Regions from separate parts of the Quadrisphaera oryzae genome, predicted to be linked through region 2. Evidence: predicted binding sites of a transcription regulator. Region 2 holds the regulator's gene; each other region holds the start of a gene.
What was found. Region 2 encodes LexA, which represses DNA repair genes until DNA is damaged. Its sites were predicted from a motif close to TCGAACANNTGTTCGA; they were not measured.
Positions count from the first base shown of each region.

Region 1: the regulator LexA is predicted to act here: its motif matches at 1,303-1,318, upstream of H7K62_RS05625 (HNH endonuclease signature motif containing protein).
Region 3: the regulator LexA is predicted to act here: its motif matches at 8,417-8,432, upstream of H7K62_RS19735 (DUF6504 family protein).

Region 1 is NZ_JACNME010000002.1:451,067-460,490, reverse strand. It holds gene H7K62_RS05625 (HNH endonuclease signature motif containing protein) at 1-1,290, opposite strand, end outside; gene pafA (Pup--protein ligase) at 1,472-2,833, shown strand; gene H7K62_RS22055 (FKBP-type peptidyl-prolyl cis-trans isomerase) at 2,883-3,893, shown strand; gene H7K62_RS05610 (FKBP-type peptidyl-prolyl cis-trans isomerase) at 3,898-4,287, shown strand; gene H7K62_RS05605 (MFS transporter) at 4,393-5,808, shown strand; gene H7K62_RS05600 (molybdopterin oxidoreductase family protein) at 5,811-8,135, shown strand; gene H7K62_RS21495 (molybdopterin oxidoreductase) at 8,132-8,479, shown strand; gene nirB (nitrite reductase large subunit NirB) at 8,492-9,424, shown strand, end outside.
Region 2 is NZ_JACNME010000005.1:40,107-49,530, forward strand. It holds gene H7K62_RS23840 (glycoside hydrolase family 2 protein) at 1-1,483, shown strand, start outside; gene H7K62_RS11100 (purine-cytosine permease family protein) at 1,431-2,900, opposite strand; gene lexA (transcriptional repressor LexA) at 2,997-3,680, shown strand; gene H7K62_RS11110 (Nramp family divalent metal transporter) at 3,677-5,167, opposite strand; gene H7K62_RS11115 (NAD(P)/FAD-dependent oxidoreductase) at 5,228-6,409, opposite strand; gene H7K62_RS11120 (OsmC family protein) at 6,431-6,850, opposite strand; gene H7K62_RS11125 (ATP-dependent DNA helicase) at 6,860-8,983, opposite strand; gene H7K62_RS23845 (endonuclease domain-containing protein) at 9,118-9,424, opposite strand, start outside.
Region 3 is NZ_JACNME010000016.1:23,758-33,181, forward strand. It holds gene dinB (DNA polymerase IV) at 1-515, opposite strand, end outside; gene H7K62_RS19720 (DNA polymerase III subunit alpha) at 739-5,091, opposite strand; gene H7K62_RS19725 (MFS transporter) at 5,346-6,842, shown strand; gene H7K62_RS19730 (SAV_6107 family HEPN domain-containing protein) at 7,469-7,960, opposite strand; gene H7K62_RS19735 (DUF6504 family protein) at 7,962-8,345, opposite strand; gene H7K62_RS19740 (monooxygenase) at 8,612-9,328, shown strand; gene H7K62_RS19745 (carotenoid biosynthesis protein) at 9,325-9,424, shown strand, end outside.

The DNA.
Region 1 (9,424 bases), on a different contig from region 2:
GTCCGGAGCCCCGCCGAGCCCGTCCACTCCGTTGGCGTAGGGGTCGCCGCCGTCGGCGGGCAGTCGCCCCTCCGAGATCGCCTGGCGCGCCTCGGCGAGGTTCAGCCCGGCGACGGCGTCGAGGTGCTCGTAGGTCGCGACGACGGCGGGTGCCGGGCCGGTCATGACCAGCTGGGCGATGCCGTCGCCGAGGGGCCGCATGACCACCGACCGCGCCGACACCTTCCGGCGCGACCGGCGGCGCACCGCGGCGGCGTCCTTGCGGGCCACCACCTCGTCGACGACGTCCTTGAGCTCGGCGGTGTTCAGTCCCAGCCCGGAGCCGTCGGGGCCGAAGACTTCCTCGTCGAGCTCGAGCGCCAGCTGCGGGTCGAGGTCGAGGCTCTGCTCGGCGACCACCGTCACCAGGGCGAGGTCCAGCCGCCCGGCCTCCAGGCGCTCCAGGGTCCGCGGGAGGCAGCCGACCACGTGCTCGGCCAGCCGCACCTGCTTGCCGGCGCGGTGCTCCGTCCACGCGAGCAGCAGCGCCACCTCGGTGACGAGGTCGGTCAGGCCGAACGCCTCCAGCGACTCGCGCTGGCGCTGCGCGCGGGACCCGCCCGGTGAGTCGTCGAGGTCGTCCTGGTCGTCGGGCTCCCTGTCGGGGTGGTGCACGGCGGCTCGGTACAGCGGCGCCATCGCTGCGAGGATGCGGACCTGGCTGCCCTGGGCCCGCCCCACGGCGGCCTGCTGGGTGCGGAGCCTGTGGGCGTGCCTCCTCGCGGCGTGCAGGGCGACCCGCTCGGCGACGACGGCGCGGACGCGGCGGCGCTCGTCGTCGTCGGCGTCCTCAGCGAGCCAGCGCTCGAACTCACCAGCGGCTCGCTGCGCGGTCCTGTGCTGCTGGAAGGGACAGGGCCCGTCGTCGAGGACGACGTCGACCGGAGCGTCGTCGGGGTGCTCGAGCAGGCCGGAGACGTCCCCGGAGATCCACGGGGCGTCGTCGGCGTCGGTGGCGACGCGCCACCGGCTGAGCGCGGCGTCCCAGACCCACTCCTCGTCCGGCACGGCGCGGGCGGTGAGCACCTGGTCGAGCAGCGCCTGGTCCATGCCGGCCGGACCGGGCAGGCCCCGCCGGGCCACGTCCCGCCGGGTCGCGTCGTGCCGGCGCCGGGCGGGGCCGCGCGGTGGCAGCTCGGACAGGGCCGCACGACGACGACGGGCCTGCGACCGGGTCCGGCGCGTCCGCGCCGGAGGCTGCGGGAGCCCGTCGCTCGCCGCCACGAGGGCGCTCGCGGGGGTCTCGTCCACGCTCCAGATGATACCGACAGGCGTTCGATCCAGCAACATCAACGAAGCCCTGACCTGCGATGATGCGGCGCAGTGTCGAAGTCAAGGGGAGCCCCCGTCGGACGGTACCGGCGACCACCGACAGCGCCCGCGTGCGCGCCCCGCCCTCGCGCGGCCGTGCAGCCGACGTACTGTGGCGATCGTGGACCGCCGGATCCTGGGTCTGGAGACCGAGTACGGGGTCACCTGCGCCGCGGACGGCCAGCGCCGCCTGTCCGCCGACGAGGTCGCCCGCTACCTCTTCCGCAAGGTCGTCTCGTGGGGGCGGTCGTCCAACGTCTTCCTCCGCAACGGCGCCCGCCTCTACCTCGACGTGGGCTCCCACCCCGAGTACGCCACCCCCGAGTGCGACGACGTGCGCCAGCTCGTGATCCACGACCGCGCGGGCGAGCGGATCCTCGAGGGGCTCACGGTGGACGCCGAGCGGCGCCTCGCCGAGGAGGGCATCGGTGGGGAGGTGTTCCTCTTCAAGAACAACACCGACTCCGCCGGCAACTCCTACGGCTGCCACGAGAACTACCTCGTGCCCCGCCAGGGGGAGTTCTCCCGCCTCGCCGACGTCCTCATCCCCTTCCTGGTCACCCGCCAGGTGCTCGTCGGCGCCGGCAAGGTGCTCCAGACGCCGCGCGGGGCGGTCTACTGCCTGTCCCAGCGCGCCGACCACATCTGGGAGGGCGTCTCCAGCGCCACCACGCGCAGCCGGCCCATCATCAACACCCGCGACGAGCCCCACGCCGACGCCGACAGGTTCCGCCGCCTCCACGTCATCGTGGGCGACTCGAACATGTCCGAGACCACCACGATGCTCAAGGCTGGCGCCGTCGACATCGTCCTGCGGATGCTGGAGAGCGGCGTCGCGGTGCGCGACCTGTCGCTGGAGAACCCCATCCGCGCCATCCGCGAGGTGAGCCACGACACCACCGGGCGGCGGATGCTCAAGCTCGCCAACGGCGGCGAGGCCAGCGCCCTGGAGGTGCAGGAGGAGTACCTCGAGCGCGCGAAGGCCTTCATCGACGAGGAGGGCACCCGCTCCAGCACCGACAAGCGCGTGCTCGACCTGTGGGAGCGCGGCCTGCGCGCCGTGCGCGAGGGCGACCTGTCCCTGGTGGACCGCGAGCTGGACTGGGTCATCAAGCTCAAGCTGGTCGAGCGCTACCAGGCGCGCCACGGCCTGTCGCTGTCCGACGCCCGGGTCGCCCGCCTCGACCTCGCCTACCACGACGTCTCCCGCACCCGGGGTCTGTACAACCTCCTCGCCGCCCGCGGCATGGTGGAGCGCGTCAGCAGCGACATCGAGGTGTTCGAGGCCACCAGCGTGCCCCCGCAGACCACCCGCGCCCGCCTGCGCGGGGACTTCGTGAGGACGGCGCAGGAGAAGCGCCGCGACTTCACCGTCGACTGGGTGCACCTCAAGCTCAACGACCAGTCGCAGCGCACGGTGCTCTGCAAGGACCCGTTCCGGTCGGTGGACGAGAGGGTCGAGCGCCTCATCGCGAGCATGTGACGTCGTGCGTCCACGGGGAGCACCCAGTCCGGTCGCGTAGCGTGCTGGGGTGATCGCCGCTCGTCGTCGTCCTGCTCTCCTCGTCTCCCTCGTGGCCGGTGCGCTCCTGCTCACCGGGTGCTCCGGCGGCTCCGGTGACGGGTCGGGCACCGCGTCGAGCAGCACCGCCGCCAGCACCGCCGCGGTCACGGGCGACCTCTCGAAGGTCACCGTCACCGACCCCGCCGAGGGCGCCACCGGCCAGGCCGCGGTCCCCACCGTCACCGTGCCGGCGGGCTTCAGCACCACCAAGACCACGACGCGGGTGCTCCAGGAGGGCACGGGCGAGGCGGCCACGACCGGCCAGGTGCTCAGCGTCGACTTCGTGGGAGTCAACGGCCAGAGCGGCAAGCCCTTCGGGTCCAGCAGCTGGACCGACAAGCCGTCGCAGTTCGTGCTCGGCCCCGGTGTCATCCCGGCCTTCACCACCGCCCTCACCGGGGTCAAGGCCGGCACGCGGATGCTGATCGCCGTCGCCCCGGCCGACGGGTACGGCCCGCAGGGCGGTCTCCCGCAGGCCCAGATCGGCGCCACCGACACCCTCGTCTACCTCGTGGACGTGAAGTCCGTCTCACCGGGCTGGGCCACCGGGACCCCGCAGACGGCGCCGCTGCCGGCCGGTGTGGCGTCCGTCGCCGTCGACCCGACCACCCACGCCCCGAAGATCACCCTCGACTCGACGGTCGCCCCGCCGACGTCGCTGGTCAGCCAGGTCCTCGTCAAGGGCACCGGTGCGCCGGTGCAGAAGGGCCAGCAGCTGACCATGCAGTACACCGGCGTCACGTGGTCCACCGGTGAGGTCTTCGACTCCTCCTGGGCCAACGGCGCCCCGTTCGACTTCACGCTCGGCTCCGGGCAGGTCATCAAGGGCTGGGACCAGGGCCTGGAGGGCGTTCCCGTGGGCAGCCAGGTGCTGCTCGTCATCCCACCGGACCTCGGCTACGGGGCGACGTCGCCGAGCGAGAAGATCCCCGCGAACGCGACCCTCGTGTTCGTCGTCGACGTGCTCGCGGCACAGTGAACCCATGAGCACCCACGACAACGCAGGGACCCGTCCCGAGGTCGACCCGCCCGAGGGTCCCGCCCCCACCGAGCTCGTCATCACCGACATCACCGTCGGTGACGGCCCCGAGGCCACCCCCGGCGCCACCGTCACCACCCACTACGTGGGCGTCACCCACTCCACCGGCGAGCAGTTCGACGCCTCGTGGGACCGCGGCGAGCCGCTGAGCTTCCGCGTGGGCGTCGGCCAGGTCATCAAGGGCTGGGACGACGGCCTGCTCGGCATGCGCGTCGGCGGCCGCCGTCGCCTGGAGATCCCGTCCGCCCTGGCGTACGGCAAGCGCGGCGCCGGCGGCGTCATCGGCCCGGACGAGGCCCTCGTCTTCGTGGTCGACCTCGTCGGGGTCCGCTGACCCCTCACCGCTCTCACAGCGGCTCCACCGCCGTGTGAGGGAAGCGTGCCGGTGCCGTCACACAGCGGCACCGGCACGCAACACGGCGTTCGTAGGTTCCCTGCCATGCCGCAGGACACCCGCGCCACGCGCACCGCAGCGCCCGACCGCCTCGAGGTGGTCACCGCCCCGGACGGCGCGACCACCACCGGTGGCGCCGTCGGCACCACGACCGCCCCCCGCCGCGGGCGGTGGGTGGACGTCTGGAACCCCGAGGACCACGTCCAGTGGGAGGGCGGCGGCCGTGCCACCGCCCGCCGCAACCTGTGGTGGTCCATCGCCGCCGAGTTCCTCGGCTTCACCGTCTGGCAGCTGTGGTCGATCGCGACCCCGGTGCTGATCGCCTCCGGCTACCCGATCACCGCGTCCCAGGCCCTCTGGCTGACCGGCGTCCCGGTGCTCGTCGGCGCCACGATGCGGTTCCCGTACTCCTTCGCCGTGGCCAGGTTCGGCGGGCGCAACTGGACGGTCGTCTCCGCGCTCCTGCTGGTCGTCCCGTGCCTGGGCCTGGTGCACGTGGCCACCAACCCCGGCACCCCGTTCTGGCTGATGCTGACCATCGCCGCTACCGCCGGCGTGGGCGGCGGCAACTTCGCCTCCTCGATGAGCAACATCTCCTTCTTCTTCCCCGAGAAGGAGAAGGGCGCCGCCCTCGGCCTCAACGCTGCCGGCGGCAACATCGGCGTGGCCGTCATCCAGTTCGTCACGCCGTTCCTCGTGGTGGCCGGCGTCGCCGCCAGCACCGCCCGGCCCGCCTACATCCTCATCCCGCTGATCCTCGTCGCGGCCTTCGGCGCCTGGCGCTGCATGGACAACCTCTCCCAGGCCAAGGCCGACGGCGAGGCGTGGAAGCTCGCGGCCCGCACCCGCCACACCTGGATCGTCTCGCTGCTCTACATCGGCACCTTCGGCTCGTTCATCGGCTACGCCGCGGCCTTCCCGCTGCTGCTCAAGACGCAGTTCCCCGAGGTGAACCTCGGCATCGCCTTCCTCGGTGCGCTCGTCGGCTCCCTCGCCCGTCCCTACGGCGGCAAGCTCGCCGACCGCCTCGGAGGCGCCCGGATCAGCATCGCCGCCTACGCCGTCCTGGCGCTCGGCGCCGCGGGGGCCGTGCTCGCGCTGCAGCTGAAGAGCCTGCCGCTGTTCTTCGGGGCGTTCATGGTGCTCTTCGTGGCCAGCGGCATCGGCAACGGGTCCACCTACCGCATGATCCCGGCGATCTTCCGCGGCAGGACGGCGATGGACGACGTCGACGGGCTGGTCCGCGCCAAGCGCACCGCCTCCGCCTGCATCGGCATCTCGGCCGGCATCGGCGCCTACGGCGGCTTCCTGGTCAACCGCGGCTTCGCCACCTCCACCGCCCAGTTCGGCTCGCTGCAGCCGGCGCTGTGGAGCTTCGTGGTCTTCTACGTCCTCTGCATCGGCGTCACGTGGGCCGTGTACGCCCGCAAGGGCGCCCTGGGCCTGAATGAGCGGATCTGAGCTTGGCCCCCACCACGGCGCTCCTGCCGACGCCCGTCGTCCGGGCCGGCGCCGGCAGCAGCCAGCAGCCGGTCCGGACGACGACGAGGACGCACTGCCCCTACTGCTCCCTGCAGTGCGGCATCCTCCTCACCGCCGGCGGCCGCCCGGCCATCCTCGAGCCCGACCCCGACTTCCCCACCAGCTCGGGCGGCCTGTGCTCCAAGGGCTGGACGGCGCACGAGCTGCTCGACCACCCCGAGCGCCTGCTCACCCCGCTGGTGCGCGCCGTCCCGGGCGACCGCACCTCCCCGCTGGTCGAGGCCTCCTGGGAGCAGGCGCTGGACCGCGTGGTCGAGGCCATCACCGGCACGCAGGCCCGGTACGGCCGTGACGCCGTCGGCGTCTTCGGCGGCGGCGGCCTGACCAACGAGAAGGCCTACGCGCTGGGCAAGTTCGCCAGGGTCGCGCTGCGCACCAGCGCCATCGACTACAACGGCAGGTTCTGCATGAGCAGCGCCGCCGGTGCCATGAACCGCGTCTTCGGGGTGGACCGGGGGCTGCCGTTCCCGCTGGCCGACCTGGCCGAGGCCGACGCCATCATGATCACCGGAGGCAACCCCGCGGCCACCATGCCCCCGGCGATGCAGTTCTTCGACGCCGCCCGCGCTCGCGGGGCGTCCCTCGTCGTCGTCGACCCGCGCCGCACCCCGACGGCCGCGGCCGCCGCCGCCCAGGGCGTGCACCTGGCGCCGGTGCCCGGCACGGACCTGCCGCTGCTGCTGGGCATGCTGCACGCGGCGGTGCGCGACGGGTTCGTCGACCGGGAGTACGTGGACGCCCGCACCACCGGCTTCGACGCCGCCGCCGCGGCCGCCGCCCAGTGGTGGCCCGAGCGCGTGGAGCGCACCACCGGCGTGCCCGAGGGCGACCTGCGCCGCGCCGTCCGCCTGCTGGCCGCCGCCTCGACGACCCGCGGCGGAGCCGGAGCGGTCATGCTCTCCGGCCGCGGCGCCGAACAGCACGCGAACGGCACCGACACCGTGCTCGCCCAGGCCAACCTCGCCCTCGCGCTCGGGCTGCCCGGCCGCCCCGGCAGCGGCTTCGGCACCGTCACCGGCCAGGGCAACGGCCAGGGCGGGCGCGAGCACGGCCTCAAGGCCGACCAGCTGCCCGGGTACCGCTCGATCACCGACCCGGCCGCCCGCGCCCACGTCGCCGGCGTCTGGGGCGTGGACCCCGACGTGCTGCCCGGCCCGGGCCGCTCCGCCTACGAGATGCTCGACGCCCTCGGCGGCGGCGAGTCCGGCACCGAGCCCGGTGCGCGGACGCTGCTCCTGCTGGCCTCCAACCCCGTGGTCTCGGCCCCCGACGCCGAGCGCGTGCGCCGCCGGCTCGCGGCGCTGGACCACCTCGTCGTCGTCGACTTCTTCCTGTCCGAGACCGCGGCCCTGGCCGACGTCGTCCTGCCGACGGCCCAGTGGGCGGAGGAGGCCGGCACCATGACGAACGTCGAGGGGCGCGTCCTGCTGCGGCGGCGGGCGCTGGCGCCCCCGGACGGCGTCCGCGACGACCTCGAGCTGCTCAACGCTCTCGCCCATCGCCTCGACCTGCCCGCGGGGCTGGACGCCGACACCGCGTTCCCCACCGACCCCGAGACGGTCTTCACCGAGCTGCGCCGTGCCAGCGCGGGAGGCCGCGCCGACTACTCCGGCATCACCTACGGGCGCCTCGAGGCGGAGCAGGGCGTCTTCTGGCCCTGTCCTGCCGTCGAGGAGGACGACGACGAGGGCGCCGTCCACCCCGGCACCCCGCGGCTGTTCGCCGACGCCTTCCCCACCCACGACGGGCGCGCGCAGTGCGCGGTGGTCAGGTACACCCCGCGCGCCGAGCGCACCGGTCGCGACAGCTCGGGGGAGGACTACCCGTACGTGCTGACCACCGGCCGCACGATGGCCCAGTACCAGTCCGGGGCGCAGACCCGCCGCGTGCGCCAGCTGGTCATGGCCGACCCCGACGCCCGCGCCGAGCTCCACCCCGACCTCGCCCGCCGCCACGGCGTGGCCGACGGCGACCTCGTGCGCCTCACCACCCGCCGCGGCACCGCCCTGTTCCGCGCCCGCGTGACCCGCGACATCACCGCCGGGACGGTCTTCGTGCCGTTCCACTGGGGCGGGATGAGCGTGGCCAACGCCCTCACCGACACCCGCCTGGACCCGGTGAGCCGGATGCCGGAGTTCAAGGCGTGCGCCGTGCGCCTGGAGCGCCACGACGGCGACCACGAGGCAGACCTGACCCGCGAACCCACCCGTGAACCGCACCGCGACACCCGAGGAGAGTCCCGATGAGCTCGACCTTCCGCTTCCTGCAGGGGGTCTTCCCCGTCACCGGGGCCGGCCTCGACAAGCACGCGCTGCTCGACGAGTCCCTCACCTACGAGGTGCCGGAGGGCCGCCGCGCCCAGGTCCTGTACTTCCGCGGCGGCAACGCCAGCGACGAGCTGGTCATCGTCGTCCTGGTCCGCGACGGGGTGCCGATGCGCTGGTTCCCCATCGGCGCGAAGGGCGACGTGCACGTGCCGCTGCGGGTGGTGGAGGACGTCGAGGCCGGTGAGGTGCTCGAGCTGCACCTGGCGGCGCCGACGGGGCTCGTGGCGAGCGTCGTCGTCGACCTGGGTCTCGTCGAGGTCTGAGGGGGAGGTCTCATGCACAGGGAGCGGGAAGCCCGGAAGCGGAGCCTGGTGCTGGTCGGCAACGGCATGGCCGGGGCCCGGCTGCTGGAGGAGCTGCTGGAACGCGGCGCCTCCGACCTCTTCGAGATCACCGTCTTCGGTGACGAGCCGTACGGCAACTACAACCGGATCATGCTGTCGCACGTCCTGGCGGGCGAGGACGGCGAGGAGTCGATCTACCTCAACGAGCTCGGCTGGTACGCCGAGAACGGCATCGAGCTGCGCTCCGGGGTGCGCGTCGTCGACGTCGACCTGCCGGCGCAGGAGGTCGTCGACGCCCACGGCGGCCGCACGCCCTACGACGTCGTCGTCATCGCCACCGGGTCCTCCCCGCACTTCCCGCCGATGGACGGGCTGCGCCGCGAGGACGGCTCCCTGCTGCCGGGCGTGTCCGGCTTCCGGAGCCTGGACGAGACCCGGGCGATGCTGGAGGAGGCCAGGTCCGGTCAGCACCAGCGGGCCGTGGTCATCGGCGGCGGGCTGCTGGGCCTGGAGGCGGCCAAGGGCCTGCAGAACCACGGCCTGGACGTCACCGTCATCCACTCCCCGGCGCACCTCATGAACCAGCAGCTCGACGCCGAGGCCGGCGCGGTGCTGCGGCGCTCGATCGAGGACTGCGGCATCTCCGTGGTCACCGGGGCCCGCACCACGGGCGTCTCGGCGTGCACGGAGAAGGGCCGCGTCTCGGGCGTCACCCTGAAGGACGGCCGCACCTTCCCCGCCGACGTGGTGGTGGTCACCGCCGGCATCCGTCCCAACACCGACGTCGGCGTGCGCGCCGGGCTGGTGGTGGAGCGCGGCATCGTCGTCGACGACCAGATGCGCTGCGTCGACCAGCCGGTCGGCTCCGGCGGGGAGGTGTTCGCCCTCGGGGAGTGCGCCCAGCACCGCGGGGAGACGTACGGC
Region 2 (9,424 bases):
CCGCGGCAAGCAGGACTGGCACGACGCCCCGCACGCCATCTGGTACCGCCGCACCTCCGGCATCTGGCAGACGGTCTGGGCCGAGGTGGTCCCGGCGGTCAGCATCGAGCACCTCACCTGGACCACCGACCTCGTCGGCGCCACCGTGCACCTCGTCGCGGAGCTGTCGAGCGTCCCCGTGGAGCCGGTCAGCCTCGCCGTCCGCCTGTCCCTCGGGGCTCACGACGACGACGAGCGCGTGCTCGCCGAGGCCGTGGTCGCCGTGCCCGGTCCCACCGAGCGCGGGGGACCGCGCGTCGAGGTGGCCCTGGCGGTGCCGCTGCTGCGGCACGGGCAGGAGCGCGAGGCGCTGCTGTGGAGCCCGGAGCACCCCCACCTCGTCGACGCGCAGGTGCGGCTGCTGACCCGGGGGCCCGCCTCACCGGCCGGTGCTGGCGCCGAGCTGGACGCCGTCGCCAGCTACCTCGGGATGCGCTCGGTGCAGGTGGGCGCCGGGCAGCTGCTGCTCAACGGCACCCCGCGCACGCTGCGGAGCGTGCTCGACCAGGGCTGGTGGCCCGACACCCACCTGGCCGCCAGCGCCGCGCGGCTGCGCACCGAGGCCCAGCTGCTGGCCGACCTGGGGTTCGACTCGGTGCGGATCCACCAGAAGGTGGAGGACCCGCGCTTCCTGCACTGGTGCGACCGGCTCGGCATCACCGTCTGGGCCGAGACGGCCGGCGCCTACGCCCACACCTCGCGCGCCGTCTCCCTGCTGACGGCGGAGTGGCTGGAGGTGGTCCGCCGCGACGCGAGCCACCCGAGCGTGGTGGCGTGGGTGCCGCTCAACGAGAGCTGGGGCGTGCAGGACATCGCGGTCTCCGCCGGGGAGCGCGCATACGCGACGGCGCTGGCGAACCTCACCCGCGCGCTGGACCCGACCCGGCCCGTCATCAGCAACGACGGGTGGGAGCACACCGACTCCGACCTCTGGACCGTGCACGACTACACCGACTCCGGGGAGGTGCTCGTGCGCCGCTACGGCTCGCCGGAGGCCGCCGCGGCGCTGGTGGGCGTGCCCTCGCCGTCGTCGTCCTCGGCCCGGGTGAGCGCCAACGGCCGGCGCCTGCGGGTGGCCGGCGGGCGCGGCGACGTCGCGGCCGAGGAGCGGCCCCTGGTGCTCAGCGAGTTCGGCGGGGTGCGCTTCACGCCCGCCGTCGATGGCGCAGCGGCGCCCGAGGGCGCGACGTGGGGGTACTCGACCGCCTCCGACGCCGGCGACTACGCCCGCCGCCTGGGCGACCTGCTGGGCGCGGCGAACGCGTGCGTGGAGGCGGGCGGCCTGGTCGGGTGGTGCTACACGCAGCTGGCCGACACGCTGCAGGAGGCCAACGGCCTGGTCACGGAGGACCGCACGCCCAAGCTGCCGCTGGCGCAGCTGCGCGCGCTGGTCACCGGCGAGCCAGCGCCCCCGTCCGCAGGGTCTTCTTCGCCGACGGCGTGAGGAGCAGCTGCCCCACGAAGCCGACGGCCAGGGCGGCGAGCACCCCGAGGTTGGCGTAGGCCCACGGGCCGTCCTTCCCGCCCAGGCCGACCGGCCCCAGCAGGTAGCCCTGCCAGGCGAGCCACGTGGCGCTGGTGTTCACCACCAGCCCCCAGCCGAGGACGGACGACGCCACCAGCAGCGCCACGGCCCCCCAGCGCACCGAGCCGTACTGGCCCGCGGGGTCGAAGAGGGCGGCGTCGTCGTAGGCGCCGGAGCGGCGGACCAGGTCCGCGACGGCCGCCCCCGCCCACGCGGCGATCGGCACCCCGAGGGTGATGAGGAACCCCTGGAACGGGGTGAGGAAGTCGGCGGAGACGAAGACCACGTACACCGCGCCGGCAACCATGAGCGCGCCGTCCACCAGGGCGGCCGCCCAGCGCGGGGCGGGCAGCCCCAGGGACAGCAGCGCCAGGCCGGAGGAGTAGATGTCCAGCACCGCGCCGCCCACCAGGGACAGCACCGCCACCACGGCGAACGGCACGAGGAACCAGGTGGGCAGGCCGGTGGCCAGGGCGCCGATGGGGTCGGTGCCGGCGCCCTCCGCGAACGCCGGCGAGGAGGCCGCGAGCAGCACCCCGAAGCCCAGCAGCACCAGCGGCGCGGCGGCGCCGCCGAACGTCGTCCACCACACCACGCCGGGGCGGGAGGAGTGCCGGGGCAGGTAGCGGGAGTAGTCGCCGGCGGCGTTGACCCACCCGAGCCCGAACAGGGTCATGCTGAACACGGCCGCGCCGAGCAGCGCCTGCCAGGAGCCGTTCGGCGCCGAGGTGATCGCGCCCCAGTCGAGGTCGGGCACCCGCAGCGCGAGGAAGACCGCGGTCAGCACGCCGGTCACCCAGGTGATGACGGCCTGCAGCTTCATGATCGCCTCGAAGCCCAGCACCCCGGCGCCCACCACCAGGGCGACGACGACGACGAGGGCGACCGCCTTGGTGACCGCTCCGCCGCCCCAGCCCAGCGTCGTGAACACGGTGGCGGTGGCCAGCGCCGCCAGCGAGACGAGGACCGTCTCCCACCCGACGGTGAGCAGCCAGCTGATGGCCGAGGGGACCTTGTTGCCGCGGACGCCGTACGCCGCGCGCGAGACCACCATGGTCGGCGCGGACGCGCGGGTGCCGCCGAGGGCGACGAGCCCGCACAGGAGGAACGACGCCACGATCCCGACCACACCCGCGAGCAGCGCCTGCCACCAGCTGACCCCGAAGCCGAGCACGAACGCGCCGTTGGCGATGCCGAAGACGGAGACGTTGGCGGCGAACCACGGCCAGAACAGGCTGGACGGCTTCCCGCGGCGCTCGGACTCGTCGATGACGTTGAGGCCGTTGACCTCGACCCTCGAGAGCGAGGGCGTCTCCTGCTGCGGCACGACGGACACGACGGAACAGTACGGTCTGCGCGCCCCCTGGCCGAGACCCCGACGCGGGTCGAACGCCTGTTTGAGATCGCGTGCTCGATCCACTACGCTGCGTTCGTGGCGACGACAGCCCCGAAGGGGACCTCCAGCCGAGCTGACGACCTCACCAGCCGGCAGCGGGCCGTCCTCGACACCATCCGCGAGTCGGTCTCGAGCCGCGGCTACCCGCCGAGCATGCGGGAGATCGGCAAGGTCGTCGGGCTGCACAGCCCCAGCAGCGTCGCGCACCAGCTGGTGACGCTCGAGCGCAAGGGCTACCTGCGCCGCGACCCCAACCGCCCGCGCGCCATCGAGGTGGTCGACGCCGGCCGCGGAGCGGGCCGCGAGGAGGGCGGCCCCGCCGTCCCCGTGGTGCCGGAGAGCGAGGACACCGCCTTCGTGCCGCTGGTCGGCCGCATCGCGGCGGGTGCGCCGCTGCTGGCCGAGCAGGAGGTGGAGGACGTCTTCGCCCTCCCCCGCCAGCTGGTCGGCGAGGGCGAGCTCTTCACGCTGCGGGTGGTCGGTGACTCCATGGTGGACGCCGCCATCTGCGACGGCGACTACGTGGTGGTGCGCCGCCAGCCCGTCGCCGAGAACGGCGAGGTGGTCGCCGCCATGATCGACGGCGAGGCCACGGTCAAGGTGCTGCAGCGCCGCGGCGGCCGGGTGCAGCTGCTCCCCCGCAACGACGCGTACTCCCCCATCGACGGGACCGACGCGACCGTCCTGGGCCGCGTCGTCACGGTGCTGCGCTCGCTCTAGCCGAAGTAGCCGAGCAGCTTCGGCAGCTGCTGGGCCATGGTCAGCACGGTCGCCGTGCCGTAGATGAGGATGGCGGCCACCAGCAGCGCCAGCCGCACACCTCTGACGCGCAGCGGCGCGGGCAGCAGCCGGCGGTTGGTGGCGATGAGCAGCGCCGAGTAGATGGTCATCATGAGACCGCCGACGGTGGCGGAGACGACGACGAGCGCGATCGGCTGGTCGAAGCCGACCAGCAGCACCACGATGCCGATCGCCACGAGGCCCCAGGTGAGCCAGAAGTAGAGGCGGCTCTCGTCGGCGCCCCTGAGGTAGCTGGTCTTGAGCACGTCCGCGGCCATGCGGCTGGTGTAGTCGGTGATGCCGAGCGCGGCGCCGAACAGCGAGAACGCCCCGATGACCCAGAAGAAGACGCCGAACCAGCTGCCGACGGCCTGCGCCAGCTGCTCGCCCTCCACCCGGACGAACTGGATGTCGCTCGGCAGGTCCTCGAGGCCGAAGACCGTGGAGTAGGCCAGCAGCGAGGTGAAGAAGATCGACACCACGGTGATGGCGACGAAGGTGCTCAGCTGCTCGACGTTGGCGAAGCGCCACCACCCGCGCCAGCGCCGCAGGTTCTCCTCCCCCTCGGGGCCCTCGACGCGGAAGACGTAGCCGGTGCTGGGCACCGCCTCCGGCTCACCGGTGACGGGGCTCTGCAGCCGCGGCACGTAGTGCCCCATGCCGAAGCCCTTGTCGCGGATCCAGTTGGACTGCACGAGGTTCTGCCCGCCGCCGGCGCCGGCGAAGATCATGGCGCCGAAGAGGGTGGCGAACCCCAGCTCGGCCGCGGGGAAGCCGGCCTGCGTGACGATGGTCGGCACGTCGCGCCACGCCGTCGCCGAGATGGCCGCGACGGCGCCCACCACGAGCAGCAGCAGCACGGCGGCCACCTTGACCATCTGGATCTTCTCCAGCGCCACGTAGACGACCGGGGCGAGGGTGAGGATGAGCCCGATGGCCACCAGCAGGCCGATGGCGATGAACCGCGGTGTCCCGCCGGTGAGGAAGCTGATGAGCGTCGCCGAGCTCGTGGCCCACCCCGGCCACAGGTTGGCGCCGTAGGTGAGGACGGCGAAGACCAGGCCCCAGTGCGGCCAGAACCTGCTGAAGCCCGTCACCGCCGTCTCGCCGGTGGCCAGGGCGTACCGCTCGATCTCCATGGTCACGAAGTACTGCGTGACCACCCCCACCACCGCGGCCCACACGAACACCAGCCCCACCTGCGAGGCGATGAAGGGGAACAGCACGAACTCGCCGCTGCTCAGCCCCACGCCGGCGGCGATGATGCCCGGCCCGATGAGCGGCAGCCACCGGCTCGGCGGCTTCGGCAGCGCCCGCACCTGCGGCACCGCGAGCGTCGACCCGCGGAAGGGGTCCAGGACTGACGTGCTGGCGGAGGGGGTGGCGCTCGTCGGTCGCTGACCGGCCGCGTCGTCGCGGGTCGACATCACCCCAACGTGGCGCAGGTCACAGCGGACCGCCACTCCAGGTGGCGGTTCGCTCGAGGATCAGCCGGCGAGCAGGGCCCGGCCCATCCCCGTCACCACGCGGCGCGTGAGGCGTCCGCGGGCCAGGCCGATGTCGGCGACGTCGTCGAAGACGCCGGTGTCCCGGGCCGAGGCGCGCAGCGCCGCGTGCAGCAGCCGGTCGCTGCGGACCAGCCGGGCCGCGAGGTCCGTGTGCCGCAGGTGCCCGACCAGCGCCTCGCCCAGCATGCGGTCGTAGCGGCCACCTCCGAGCGCCGCGCGCCCGGCGAGCACGCCGGACAGGACCGCGTAGTAGATGCCCTCCCCCGTCACGGGGTTGACGAGGCTGGCCGCGTCGCCCGCGAGCAGCACCCTGCCCACCGACCACACACCGCTGCGACCTGTCGAGAGCGGCAGCGGGTGCCCGGCCACCTGCTCGGCGCCGGCCGTGGTCCCCGGCAGCAGCTCCTCGAGTCGCTCCAGCAGCCGCGCGCGCGTGGGCGTCTGCCCCGCGCTCGAGCGCGAGTCCACCAGCTGCCCGAACCCGACGTTCGCGCGCCCGTCCCCGACCGGGAAGGACCACGCGTAGCTGGGCCGGTCGGTGTCGGTGGAGAAGGCGAGCACCTGCACGCCGTCGTGCTCGGGCAGCACGGGCGCGTAGGCGCGCACCGCGATCGCCGTCGTCCCCCGCTTCTGCGGCGGCACGGCCGCCGGGCCCAGGGCCCGCCGCACCTCCGAGTGGGCGCCGTCGGCCCCCACCACGACGCGGGCGCGGACCAGCTCCCCGTCGGACAGGACGACGCCGACCCCGGCGCCGTCCTGCAGCACGTCGCGCACGCGAGCCCGGCGCAGGACGGCGCCCCGGTCGGTGGCGGCCCGCAGGATCCGCTCGTCGAGCACCGCGCGCGGCACCACCTGGGCCGGTCGGCTCATGGCCTCCTCGACCACCGGCACGCCAGGCGCCCCCACCACCGAGATCCGCAGCCGCGGCGCCACCGGCCAGTCGTCGAGCAGGCCGGTGACGCCGACGGTCTCGAGGACGTCGAGGGCGTGCGGGGCCACGCCGTCCCCGCAGACCTTGTCCCGCGGGAAGTCCGCGCGGTCCAGGAGCAGCACCCGGGCACCGGGCCGCTGGTGCAGCGCCCCCAGGGCCGCCGCCGAGCCCGCCGGCCCCGCCCCGACGACGACGAGGTCCCAGTGCTGCTCCAGACCGTGCTGCGTCACACCGGGAGTCTGCCAGCAGGGTCAGGCGGCGAGCCGCACGGTGAGGTCGGACCCGGCGAGGGCCTTGGTGAACGGGCAGATCTGCTGGGCCTGCTCCAGCACGCGCTCGGCGACGTCGTCGGCGAGGCCGCTGACCTCCAGCGTGATGTGGCTCGTGTAGCCGGCCTCCTCGGCGGTGGTCAGCGTCACGTGCGCGGTGACCTGGGCGTCGCTCGCGTCGACGTCCTGCGTGGACGCGGCGATGCCGATCGACTGCTGGAGGCACGCGGCGGTGGCCGCGGCCATGAGGTGCTCGGGAGTGGTGCGGTCTCCCGCTGCCTCACCCGCCAGCTGCGTGGCGGCCTCCAGGACGCCGTCGGAGGTCTTCACGCTGCCGGCGACGGCGGTGGCCGTGGCGTCCTGGACGGTGGTCTGGCTGCTCTTCTCGCTCTGGGTGGTCATGCAGCGACGCTAAGCAGACGCGCTGGCAGCCGCCTCTTGATCACTCGCTGCGGCGTCGAGGCGGCGCAGCGCACCGAGGACGACCTCCTTGTCGGTGGTCGGCCACAGCGGCGGCAGGCTCGCCCGCAGGAACGAGCCGTACCGCTTGGTGGCCAGCCGCGGGTCGAGCAGGGCCACCACGCCGCGGTCGGAGGTGCTGCGCAGCAGCCGCCCGGCGCCCTGCGCCAGCAGCAGCGCCGCGTGGGTGGCCGAGACCGCCATGAAGCCGTTGCCGCCGGCGCGGTCGGCGGCCTCCGCGCGAGCCGAGGACAGCGGGTCGTCGGGGCGGGGGAAGGGGATCCGGTCCAGGACCACCAGCTGGCAGGACGGGCCGGGCACGTCCACGCCCTGCCACAGCGTCAGGGTGCCGAACAGGCAGGTGCGCGGGTCCGCGGCGAACTCCCGCACGAGGTTGGGGACGGTGTCGTCGCCCTGGCAGAGCACGGAGATGCCGTGCTGGGCGAGCCGGTCCCCGAGGGCCTCGGCGGCGGCCTCGGCGGCGCGGCGGGAGGAGAACAGCCCCAGCGCGCGGCCGCCGGCGGCGACGACGAGCTGCTCGACCTCCTCCAGCACCTCCGGCACCGGGCCCTCCCGGCCGGGCTGCGGCAGGTGCTTGGCCACGTAGAGGATGCCCTGCCGGGCGTGGTCGAACGGGCTGCCGACGTCGAGCGCGGTCCACTGCGGCGCCCCGGCCCCCTGCAGGCCGAGCGCACCGGCGGCGGCGTCGAAGGACCCGCCCGGCGTGAGCGTGGCGGAGGTCAGCACCACCGTGGACCCGCCGAACAGGTGCTCGCGCAGCGTCATCGCCACGCTCAGCGGGGCCACGTGGAGAACGCGGGGGCGGGGTTCCTCGCCCGCCGCGTCACGGCGCCAGGCGCCGGGCGCCTCGAGCCACGCGACGTCCTCGCCCGCGCCGTCGGCACCGGGCTGGACCTCGACGAGCCGCTCGGCCACGTCGAAGACCTCGCTCAGCGCGGCGCGGGCGACCTGCTTGCCGGCCGCCGCCTCGCCGTCGTCGTCCTTCCCCGACTGGCCCGACGACCCTCCCTCGCCCTTGAGCCCGGACAGGGCCTCGCGGGCGGCGTCGCGCACGCCCGCCACCGCCAGGCGCACGCCTTCGGGCAGGCCGCGGGGGTAGCGGCCGACGGGGGCCTCCTCGAGCACGGCGCCGAGGTCATCGGAGGCCACGCGCAGGCGCTCGGCCCACGTCGGGTCGAGGCCGCCCTGGCGGCGGGCGGTGGTCGCTGCCTGCGCCACCGCCGCCGCCGACAGCGACCCCGTGGCGACGGAGGTGACCCTGTCGACCAGCTCGTGCGCCTCGTCGATGACGACGACGTCGTGCTCGGGCAGCAGCTGCACGTCCTCGACGGCGTCGATGGCCAGCAGCGCGTGGTTGGTGACCACCACGTCCACCTCCTTGGCCCGCGCCCGCGCCAGCTCGACGTGGCACTCCTCCGCCATCGGGCAGCGCGTGGCGCCGAGGCACTCCCGAGAGCTCACCGACACCTGCCGCCAGGCGCGCTCGGAGACACCGGGGACCAGCTCGTCGCGGTCTCCGGACTCGGTGTCCTGCGCCCAGCGGTGCAGGCGGGCGACCTCCCGACCGAGCTGGCTGGTCGCGGTGGGTGCGGCGGCGCGGCGGTCGGTGGCGCGCTCGGCGCCGCCGACCAGCTCCATGCCGGGCAGCGCCTCGGGCTCGTCCTCGGGGAAGCCGCCCACCAGCTTCTGCCGGCACACGTAGTGGGCGCGGCCCTTGACCGTCTGCCAGGTGAGCTCGCGGCCGAGCAGGGGGCGCAGCGCCTCGCTCAGCCGCGGCAGGTCCCGGTCGACCACCTGCGCCTGCAGCGCCAGCGTGGCCGTGGAGACCACGCCCGGGGTGCCCGTCTCGGCGGCGTGCGCGGCCAGCGGCACGAGGTACCCCAGGGACTTGCCGGTGCCCGTCCCGGCCTGGACCAGCAGGTGGCGGCCCGAGCGGACCGCCTGGGCGACGGCGGCGACCATCTTCTGCTGCCCCTCGCGCGGGGCCCCGCCGAGCGCCGCGACGGCGGCGTCGAGCAGGTCGGAGGGGTCGGCTCCGCGGCTGGGCTTCGGCACCGAGCCACCCTACGCAGCGCGCCGGACACCCGGCCCCGTTCGTCCACAGCCCCCGCGCGCTCCACCTCGATCTTGCAGGAGACCCGCACTTCTGCGCCGAGGGCGCGGGGCTTCTGCATGATCGCCAGTGGTGGTCACGCGGCGAGCTCGCCCCGCAGCGCCCGGCGCACCTCATCGACCAGCTGCTCCGGCGTCCGGCGCACGTCATCCGCGACGACCTCGACGACCGTCCACCCCGCGTCACGCAGACGGCGCCGCTTGGCCTTGTCCCACTGCCACTGGCCGCGCTTCGTGCGGTGGACGTCGCCGTCGAACTCGAGGACGACGCGCTGTGCGTACCAGACCATGTCCACCAGGCCGTAGAAGACACCGCCCTCGCGCAGCGGGCGTCCGCAGCGAGGCTCGGGGAGGCCGGCGTCGACGAGGAGCAGCCGGACCTCG
Region 3 (9,424 bases), on a different contig from region 2:
CCCACCGAGCAGGTCACGCCCTGCTCGTCGGCCACCCGGTCGCGCAGGTCGGTGGCGATCTGCAGCGGGGAGCCGGAGCGGCGCACCGCTCCGGAGACGTCGAGGAAGGCCTCGTCCATGCCCAGCTGCTCCACCACCGGGGTCACCGAGGTGAACAGGGCGACGACGGCGGCCGAGACCGCGGCGTACCGGTCGGGGTCGGGCGGGAGGACGACGGCGTCGGGGCACATCCGGCGGGCGCGGCTCATGGACATGGCCGAGTGGACGCCGGAGCGGCGCGCCTCGTAGGTGGCGGACAGGACCACGCCGCGGCTCGAGCCGCCGCCGACGATGACGGGCTTGCCGCGCAGGTCGGGGCGCTCGAGCAGGGAGACGGAGGCGTAGAAGGCGTCCATGTCCACGTGGAGCACGGTGCACCCGTCGCTGGCGTCGCCGGGGGTGTGCTGGCGCAGGCCGGCGACGGAGGCGGCCACGGCGGGGTCGAGCCCGGCCCGGGCGAGCTGGCTGCGGCTCACGCTCGCCCACCCCCTCGAACCGCACTCTCCGCGGCGAGTGCCACCGTCCTCCGGCTCCGCGCTCTCCTGCCCCATCCCGCGAGTTCGCGCCCCATGGCGCGAGATCCGGCCCCATCCGATCCCCTGATGGGGCGCGAACTCGCCTGAAGGGGCGCGAACTCGGCTGAAGGGGCGGAAGGGTCGCGGAAGGCGTTCGACCGGTGCGCCATCGGACGGACCGCGGTCACCACCCGGCGCTCCCGGAGCTGGAGTGCCACAGCTTGCGCGGGGCACCTCGCCCGGCACCGCCTCCGCGCTCGGCGTCGAGGAGGTCCTCGAGGGCGTCGTCGGCCGAGCGCTCCGGCGCTCCGGCGTCGTCCCCGGCAGCCGCACCGGCGGCGGAGACCCGCGTGTTGCGGGTGTCGCTGCCCGGCGGGGCGACGTCGGCGTACGGGGAGAGCAGGAAGCCGCTGGCGTGCACGAACACCCGCCGCGCCGACGCTCCCCCCATGCCGCCGGCGCGGCGCGCAGCGTCGTCGGCGGTGCGCCCGGCACCGGGCCGGTCGCCCACGGGCAGCCCGCTCGCCGCCGCCGCAGCGGCCTCCTCCTGCGCCGCGGCCTCCCGCGCGCCCGCTCCGGCGTAGCGCTCGTCGCGCTGCCCGGGGCCGGAGCGCCCGGAGTCGAGCCCGGGCACCGCGCCGTCGTCGCGGCCCTGGCCGATGACCCGCGAGGGCGCCATGACGGGCCGGCTCGACCGGGACGCCGCCGCCCCGGCCACCGCGGCCGCGCCGTACCCGGCCGCGGGCTGACCGGCCATGACGCGGCGCACGCCGTCCACCCCGTGCTCGGACCAGACCCGCCACAGCGCCGGCATGGCCCACGCGCCCGTGGCGCGCAGCGACACCCCGCGCGGGCCGGTGCGGCGCAGCTCACCGCGCACCACGAGCAGCCACGAGCCGAACACCGTGGAGGCGTACGGGCCCTGGGCGTCCTCGAAGAAGGTGGCGTCCACCGGGCCGGTGGAGTCGTCCAGGGTGAGGAACACCACGCGCCGCCCGGAGCGGATGGGCGGGGTCTGCGTGGCCACCTTCACGCCCGCCACCAGCAGGTCGCTGCGCGCGTGCTGGTCGCGCAGCGCGCTGGAGCGCACCACGCCGAGCGCGTCCAGCATCGGCCCGTACGCGGAGACCACGTGGTGGCTGGCGTCCAGGCCGAGCACCTCCAGCTCGGTGCGCACCTGCTCGGCCGCGGTCATCTCCGGCAGGCCCGACGGCTCGACGTCGCCGGGGGCGTCACCGAGGTCGAGCGCGAGCTGCACGTCCTCGCCCTCGGCGGACCGGGAAGGGCGGGGAGACCTGGACGACGACGACGAGGGGCGGGCGCGGGCGGCGCCGCGCTCGAGGGCACGGGTGTGCCGGTCGAGGTCGGCGACCTGCAGCAGCAGGTCGCGTCGCGTCACCACGCCGCGGCGGCGCACGGGGGCGGTGAGCCCCAGCCCGTAGACCGAGTCGAGCGCGCCGGTGAGCACGAGGCGCTCCAGCACCGGGCGGGACGGGTGCGCGCGGTTCCACAGGTCGGACAGCGAGTGGTACGGCTGGCCGGCCACGATGCGCGCGACCTCGGCGTCGCTGATGCCCTTGACCTCCGCCAGCGACAGCCGGATGCCCCAGTCGCGCCCGTCGGGCACGGCGGCGTCCAGGCGGTAGCGGCTCGCGAACGGGCCGTACCGCTCCGAGGCCTCCCGCTCGCCCCAGCGCGGCGGCTGGGCGGGCGCCGGCCGGGGCCTCTCGTCGTCGTCGCGAGCCGGGCCGGCGGGGAACTGCTGCAGCACCGCGGGCGGCGGCTGGTCCCAGGGCGCCACCGGCTCCACCCGGTACTCGCCGGTGGAGGCGTTGACGTCGAGCGGGAGCACCGCGACGCCCAGGGTGCGGGCGTCGTCGAGGATGAGGCGCTTGGGGTACATGCCCGGGTCGTGGGTGAGCACCCCGGCGAGGAAGTGCGCCGGCCAGTGGGCCTTGAACCACGCCGACTGGTAGGTGGGCAGCGCGAACGCCGCCGCGTGGGCCTTGCAGAACCCGAACGAGGCGAAGGCCGCCAGCACCTCCCAGATCCGCTGCACCTCGGCCTCGCTGAACCCCGCCGCGAGCGCGCGCGGGCGCCACCAGGTCTCCACCTCGGCCTGCCCGTCGCGGGTGCCCAGGGCCCGGCGGACCTCGTCGGCCTGGGACAGGCTCACCCCGGCGGTCTCGGCGACGATCTCGAGCACCTGCTCGTGGAAGACCACCACCCCGCAGGTCTGCTCCAGCGCCCCCCGCAGGCGGGGGTGCAGGTGGTCGGGCGCGCGCCAGCCCTGCCGGGCCATGAGGAAGGGCGTGACCATGTCGGACTTCACCGGTCCGGGGCGGAACAGGGAGATGTCGATGACGAGGTCGGCGAAGTCCTGCGGGGCGAACTTGCCCACCAGCTCGCGCTGCCCGGGCGACTCGATCTGGAAGCAGCCCAGGGTGCGGGTGGAGCGGACCAGGCGGAAGGCGTCCTCGTCGTCCAGGGGCACCGCGTCCAGGTCGATGCGCTGGCCCGTGGTGCGCTCCACCTCCCGAGCGGCGTGCGCGAACGCCGACTGCATGCGGATGCCCAGCACGTCCAGCTTGAGCAGGCCCATGACCTCGACGTCGTCCTTGTCGAAGGAGCTCATGGGGAAGCTCGTGGCGGACGGCTGCACCGGGGTCCTGTCGAGCAGCGAGGCGTCGGAGAGCAGCACACCGCACGGGTGCAGCGCGGTGTGGCGGGGTAGCCCGTCGAGGCTCTCCACGAGGTCGTAGAGCAGGTCGAGGCGGGGGTCGGCCAGGCCGGAGGCGCGCAGCTCGGGCAGGTCGCGCAGGGCGTGGCGCACGTCGCGGGCGCGCAGGTGCGGGAAGGCCTTGGCGATGGCGTCGACCTCGCCGGGCGGCATCCCGAGGGCCGCGCCGACGTCGCGGACGGCGTGGCGGACCCGGTAGGTGTCGGTCATGGCGACGGCGGCCACGCGGTCTCCCCCGAAGCGGGCCAGCACCGCGTCGTAGACCTCGGTGCGGCGGGCGGACTCGACGTCGACGTCGATGTCGGGCAGCTCCGCGCGGGCGGTGGTGAGGAAGCGCTCCATGAGCAGGCCGTGGGCGAGGGGGTCGACCCCGGAGATGCCGAGCAGGTGGTTGACCAGGCTGCCGGCGCCGGAGCCGCGGGCGGCCACGCGCACGCCGAGGGAGCGGGTGAGGTCGCAGACCTCGGCCACGGTGAGGAAGTACGTGGGGAAGCCGAGCGCCCCGATGACGCCCAGCTCCTCGTCCATGCGGTGCCGCACGCGCTGCAGGTGGGCGAGCGAGGCGCCCGGGTAGCGGGTGTGGACGGCGCCCTCGCAGCGGGCGCGCAGCACGGCGCCGGCGTCCTCGACGGTGCGCACGGACGGGCCGGCCACCAGGTGCGGCTCGGGCAGGTGGACCGCGCCGATGCCGAGGTCGGCGCGCGGGTCGAGGTGGCAGCGGGCGGCGAGGCGCTCGGTGTCGGCCAGCAGCTGGGCGGCGCCGCCGGACTCGTGGGCGCGAGGCGCGCCGGCGGCGGTGGCGACCCTCTCGGCGAGGTCGCGCATCGCCGCGGCCGGCTTGAGCCAGCCGTGGCCGGTGGCCCTGTCGAGGTGGCGGGAGGCCAGCGGGACCAGGCGGCGGGCGGCGTCGAGCACGTCGGCGGTGGCGGCGCCCTCCGGGCCGCCGTGGCGCACGGCGTTGGTGAGGACGGCGGGCACGCCGGCCTCCCGGGCCAGGGCCAGGGTGCGCGCCGCGTGCCCGAGGCTGGCGGGGGTGCCCTCGGGGCCGAGGTGGCAGACCACTTCCACGGCCAGGCAGCCCAGCGGCAGTGCGGAGTACCAGCGGGCCAGCAGGGCGCGGGCGAGGTCGGGGCGGCGGGCCAGCAGCGCGCGGCCCACCTCGCTGTCCGGCCCGAGCAGCACGGTGAGCGCCGGGGCGCCGGAGGCGGGGTCGAGCGCGTGCTCGGCGATCTCGGCCAGGGTGGTCACCGGGGTGCCGCGTCGGCCGCCGACCGCGCTCAGCGAGCCGGGCGCCTCGCCGCGGGCGTGGGCGGCGGTGGACAGCCGGCACAGGCGGGCCCAGCCCGCACCGGCCGGCAGCGGCGGGTCGCCCGGGTCCGGGGTCCAGCCCGCTGCCGCGGTCAGGGAGGTGCTGGAGCCGTGGGCGAGGACGACGACGCGGGGCAGCCGCGCGTCCACGGCGGCTCCGCCGCGCACCGGCGTCCTGCCTCGTCCCCCAGCACTCCCGTGATCATGGTCCCCCGCAAGCGGGAGGTGCCCCCAGTTGTGCACACGCAGGTCGCTGGGCTCGACGGCGAGGTCCATCCCCAGCAGGGGGACGAGACCCTCCTGGGCGCACGCGACGGCGTGCTTGACCGCGCCGCGCAGCCCGTCGCGGTCGGTGAGCGCGAGGGCGCGCTGGCCGTCGGCGGCGGCGCGCTCGGCGAGGGCCGCCGGGGTGTCGGTGCCGTGCTGCAGGCTCCACCCGGAGGCGACGTGCAGGTGCGTGAACGAGCGGGCGGGCTGTGACGGCGGCACCTCGCTCCTCCCCGGACCGGCCCGCGGTGAGCTCCGCGGGGCAGCAGACCGGGGAAGGTCGGCCTGGTCGAACTCCTGTTCGACTCCAGGGACACTACACGCCCAGCGACACCCCGCGCAGGGGGACCGCTGCAGGCACTGCTCCAGGCGGGTGACCCGTCCCCGACCTGGGCCGACGACTTCGAGTGGTTGCTGACGACAACCGGGCGTAGCGTCGCGCCGTCGTCGAGGACGCGGCACGGAGGAGGAGATCGATGTCCACCGCGAGCGCTGCCCCCGCGGGCACCGAGGGCTCCATCAGGAGCCTCATCCCCGCACGCATCGACCGGATGCGCTGGGCGCCCTTCCACACCCGGATGATCATGGCGCTCGGCACCGCCTGGATCATCGACGGGCTCGAGATCACCGTGGCCGGCGCTCTCAACCCGATCCTGCAGGACAAGGCCGCGCTGGGGATGTCGGTCACGGAGACCGGGCTCATCGCCACCGTCTACCTGGTCGGCCAGGTGGTCGGAGCGCTCGTCTTCGGCCAGATCTCCGACGCGCTCGGCCGCCAGAAGCTGTTCATGCTGACCCTGCTGGTCTACCTCGGCGGCAACGCCCTGACGGCGCTGACGTGGAACGGAGAGGTCTCCGGCCTGGTCTTCCTGTACCTCACGAGGTTCATCGCCGGCGCCGGCATCGGCGGGGAGTACGCGGCCATCAACTCGGCCATCGACGAGATGATGCCGGCGCCCTACCGGGGCCGCGTGGACATCGGCGTCAACGGCACCTACTGGGCGGGCTCGATCATCGCCACCCTGGGCACCTACCTCCTGCTCGACACCATGCCGATCAGCTGGAGCTGGCGGGTGGCGTTCCTCATCGGCCCGGTCCTGGGCATCGCGATCCTCTTCCTGCGCCGCCACCTGCCGGAGAGCCCCCGCTGGCTGCTCATGCACGGTCGCGAGCAGGAGGCCGAGGACAACATCGCCGCCATCGAGCGCCAGGTGGAGGAGAGCGGCCAGCACCTGGCCCCCGTGGACGACTCCAAGGCCATCGAGGTCCGGCCCGCCCCCACGCAGGGGTACTTCACCCTGGCGCGGGTGCTCTTCAAGACCTACCCCTCGCGAGCCGCGCTCGCCGCCACGCTGATGATCACGCAGTCGTTCCTCTACAACGCGATCTTCTTCACCTACACGACCGTGCTCACGGCGTACTACGGGGTCGCCGCCAGCAACACCCCGCTCTACCTCATCGGGTTCGCCCTGGGGAACTTCATCGGCCCGCTCGCACTGGGCCCGCTCTTCGACACCTGGGGCCGCAAGAAGATGATCGCCGGGACCTACCTGCTCTCGGGGGTCCTCCTGGCCGTCACCGCCGTGCTCTTCAACGCGGGCGTGCTCAACGCCGTCACCCAGACCATCGCGTGGGCGGTCATCTTCTTCTTCGCCTCGGCGGGCGCCAGCTCGGGCTACCTCACCGCCAGCGAGCTGTTCCCCATGGAGGTGCGGGCCAAGGCGATCGCCATCTTCTTCGCCATCGCCCAGCTCTGCGGCGCCGGCGCCCCGCTGCTCTACTCCTCGCTCATCGGGAGCCTGTACGACCCCTCCGTGACCCGGCTGTTCATCGGGTACCTCCTCGGCGCGGCAGTCATGGTCATCGGCGGCGTGGTGGCGGCGTTCCTGGCGGTGGACGCCGAGGGCAAGTCCCTCGAGGACGTCACCGCCCCCCTGTCCGCCGTGACCTCGCGGCCTCGCGCCACCGGCTGAGACGGCTCGACCTCGATCGGAGGGCCGTCACCGATCAACACCGGCTGCCCTCGATCGGAAGGCCGTCACCGATCGACACCGGCCCGGCTCGGCGGTGCCGGCCTGACCGCCGATGCCGGCCTCCGTCCGCCAGGCGAGCAGCCGCCCGAGCCCCGAGCCTCCACCGCAGGTGACCTGGGTCAGTTCCGGAACTGACCCAGGTCACCTGCGGTGGAGGCTCCAGGACCGACGCATCCGCACCTGACCGTGGTCACTCCCGGACTGACCACGGTCAGGTGCTGGGTCGCGACCCCGACACGAGACGTCGGAACCACACGCCAGTTCCGACGCTTCACGCCAGGATCCGGCACCTCGGCGCGGCGCAGCGCGCTCGACACAGGCGCCGGCCCTCCCGGACGAGCGGCGTGACGAGCGGCGTGACGAGCGGCGTGACGAGCGTCGGCAGGGTGATGGAGCGCAGGTCGAGGCGCGCACCGGAACGTGCGGACGCCCCAGGGGTCTGCGGCGGGGTCGGGTGGGCGGGGGTCACGCTCTGTCCTGCTCGGCCGGACACCGCGGCACCACCACGACCGAACGCGGCCCTCGGACCCATCGGGTCCCCGGGTCGGTGCCGCGCCCGGTCGAGCTCAGGAGGCGGCGAGCGGCAGACCGCCGAGCCAGACCCGGACGTCGAGCAGCGCGGCGACCTGGCCCGTGAACGCCTCGGCGCGGGCGAGGTGGGCGTCCGCCTCGGACGCCTCGACGGCCGGTCCGCGACCGCTGTCGACGGCGGCGCGGCGCTCGGCCGCGGCCCCGAAGAAGAGCGCCCAGTCCTCCAGCTCGGGCGCCAGGGCCAGCAGCGACTCCCACACGTTGACGGGACCGCGACGACGCCCCCCGACCAGCTGGCGGGCGGCGACCACGGCGGCCCCGGCGCGCAGGGCGGCCAGGTGCGCCGCGACGAAGCGCTCAGCGGGGTCGAGCGCGGAGGCCGCCAGCGACAGCTCGGTGGCGGCCCGCTCGAGCAGCCGGACGGCACCCGCCGGCGCCGGCGGCCGCGCGGCGGGCACGGCGCCCTCGCCCGTGCGGGTGGTGGTGCGGCCCGCTGGACCGGTGCGGCGGGGCCGGACGGCGGCCACGTCAGTCCACCACCCGGACGAGGCGCCAGCGCGCGTCACCGCTGCCGGCACCACCGTCTCCGGCGGGCTCGCCGGCCAGCTCGAACGTGCCGGGCTCCGCCCCGAACCCGGCGCTGGCGACCACGCGCCACACCTGCTCGTCAGCAGCAGGTCCCGCCACCCGGGCTCCCGGCTCGCGGGCGAGCGCACTGCTGCCTCGCACCTCGACCGCCTCGCCGCGCAGCGCCCTGGCCGCCACGCCCTGCCACCACGGCAGGCGCGCGCTCCAGGTGGCCAGCACCTCGCGCACCACGAAGAGGCGGCCCCGCCAGACGAACGCGGACGGCTCTCCCGACCCGCCCTCGGCCACCTTCACGTGCACGACCTCGTCGAACGACCGGCTCACAGCTCCTCCTCCTGAGGCACTGGCGGCGCGGCCCCGGGGCTTCCCCTCCCCGGAGGCCGCGCCCGCCGACATCGAACATCCGTTCGACAGCAGCAGTGAAGCGCTGATCTCGCTCCCCGTCAACCCGCTGTCCACGGCGACGACGCTGCCACCGGGGTCTGACAACCCGCTCCCACCTGCGACGACGCACCGGTGAGCACTCGGTGGCCAGCCGGTGCGCGCCGCTGGGGAGGGCTGATGCCCGGCGTCGCGGCTACGGTGCCTCCGTGGTCTCCGAGCGCGCAGTCCCGGCCTGCGCCGTGCTCCACCTGTGGCGGGTCCCCTCCCCCGCCGTCCCGGCCGCCGTCGCCCGCATGGCGCTGGACCGGCGCCACCTGCGGGCCAGCGGCGCGGCGTTCTGGAAGCTGCTCGGCACCGGTGACGGGCGCACCTTCACCCCGCGCGACGCCGACCCCCACCACTGGGCCGTGCTCACCACCTGGGACGACGACGCGGGCGCCCTGGCCTTCGAGCGCTCCCCCGCGGTGCGCGCCTGGGACCGCCTGGCCGCCGAGCGGCTGCGGGTGGAGATGGTGCCGGTGGCCAGCCGCGGGCGGTGGTCGGGCCGGGAGCCCTTCGGAGACCCGGTGCCCACCCGCGCCGCGGCCTCCGGGGGCGGGGCGGGGATCGCCAGCATCACCCGCGCCCGCATCCGCCTCGGGCGCGGACGCTCCTTCTGGGGCGCCGTCCCCCCGGTCTCCACCGACCTGCACGCCGTGCCCGGCCTGCGCCTGGCCGTCGGCATCGGGGAGGCGCCCATGGGGCTGCAGGGCACGTTCAGCCTCTGGGACGACGCGGCCTCCCTGCGCGACTTCGCGCACGGCCGCGCCGCCCACCGCGACGTGGTCGAGCGCACCGCTCGCGAGCGCTGGTACGCCGAGGAGCTCTTCGCCCGCTTCGCCGTCCGGTCCCTGGAGGGCACGCACCGGGGGGTGTCCCCGTGAGCGCCGTCCCCTCCGGCACCGCCGGCACCGCTGGCGATGCCGCCCCGCGCCCGCGCCCGCCGCTGGCCGCCGCGGGCGCGCGGCGCGCGGCGCTGG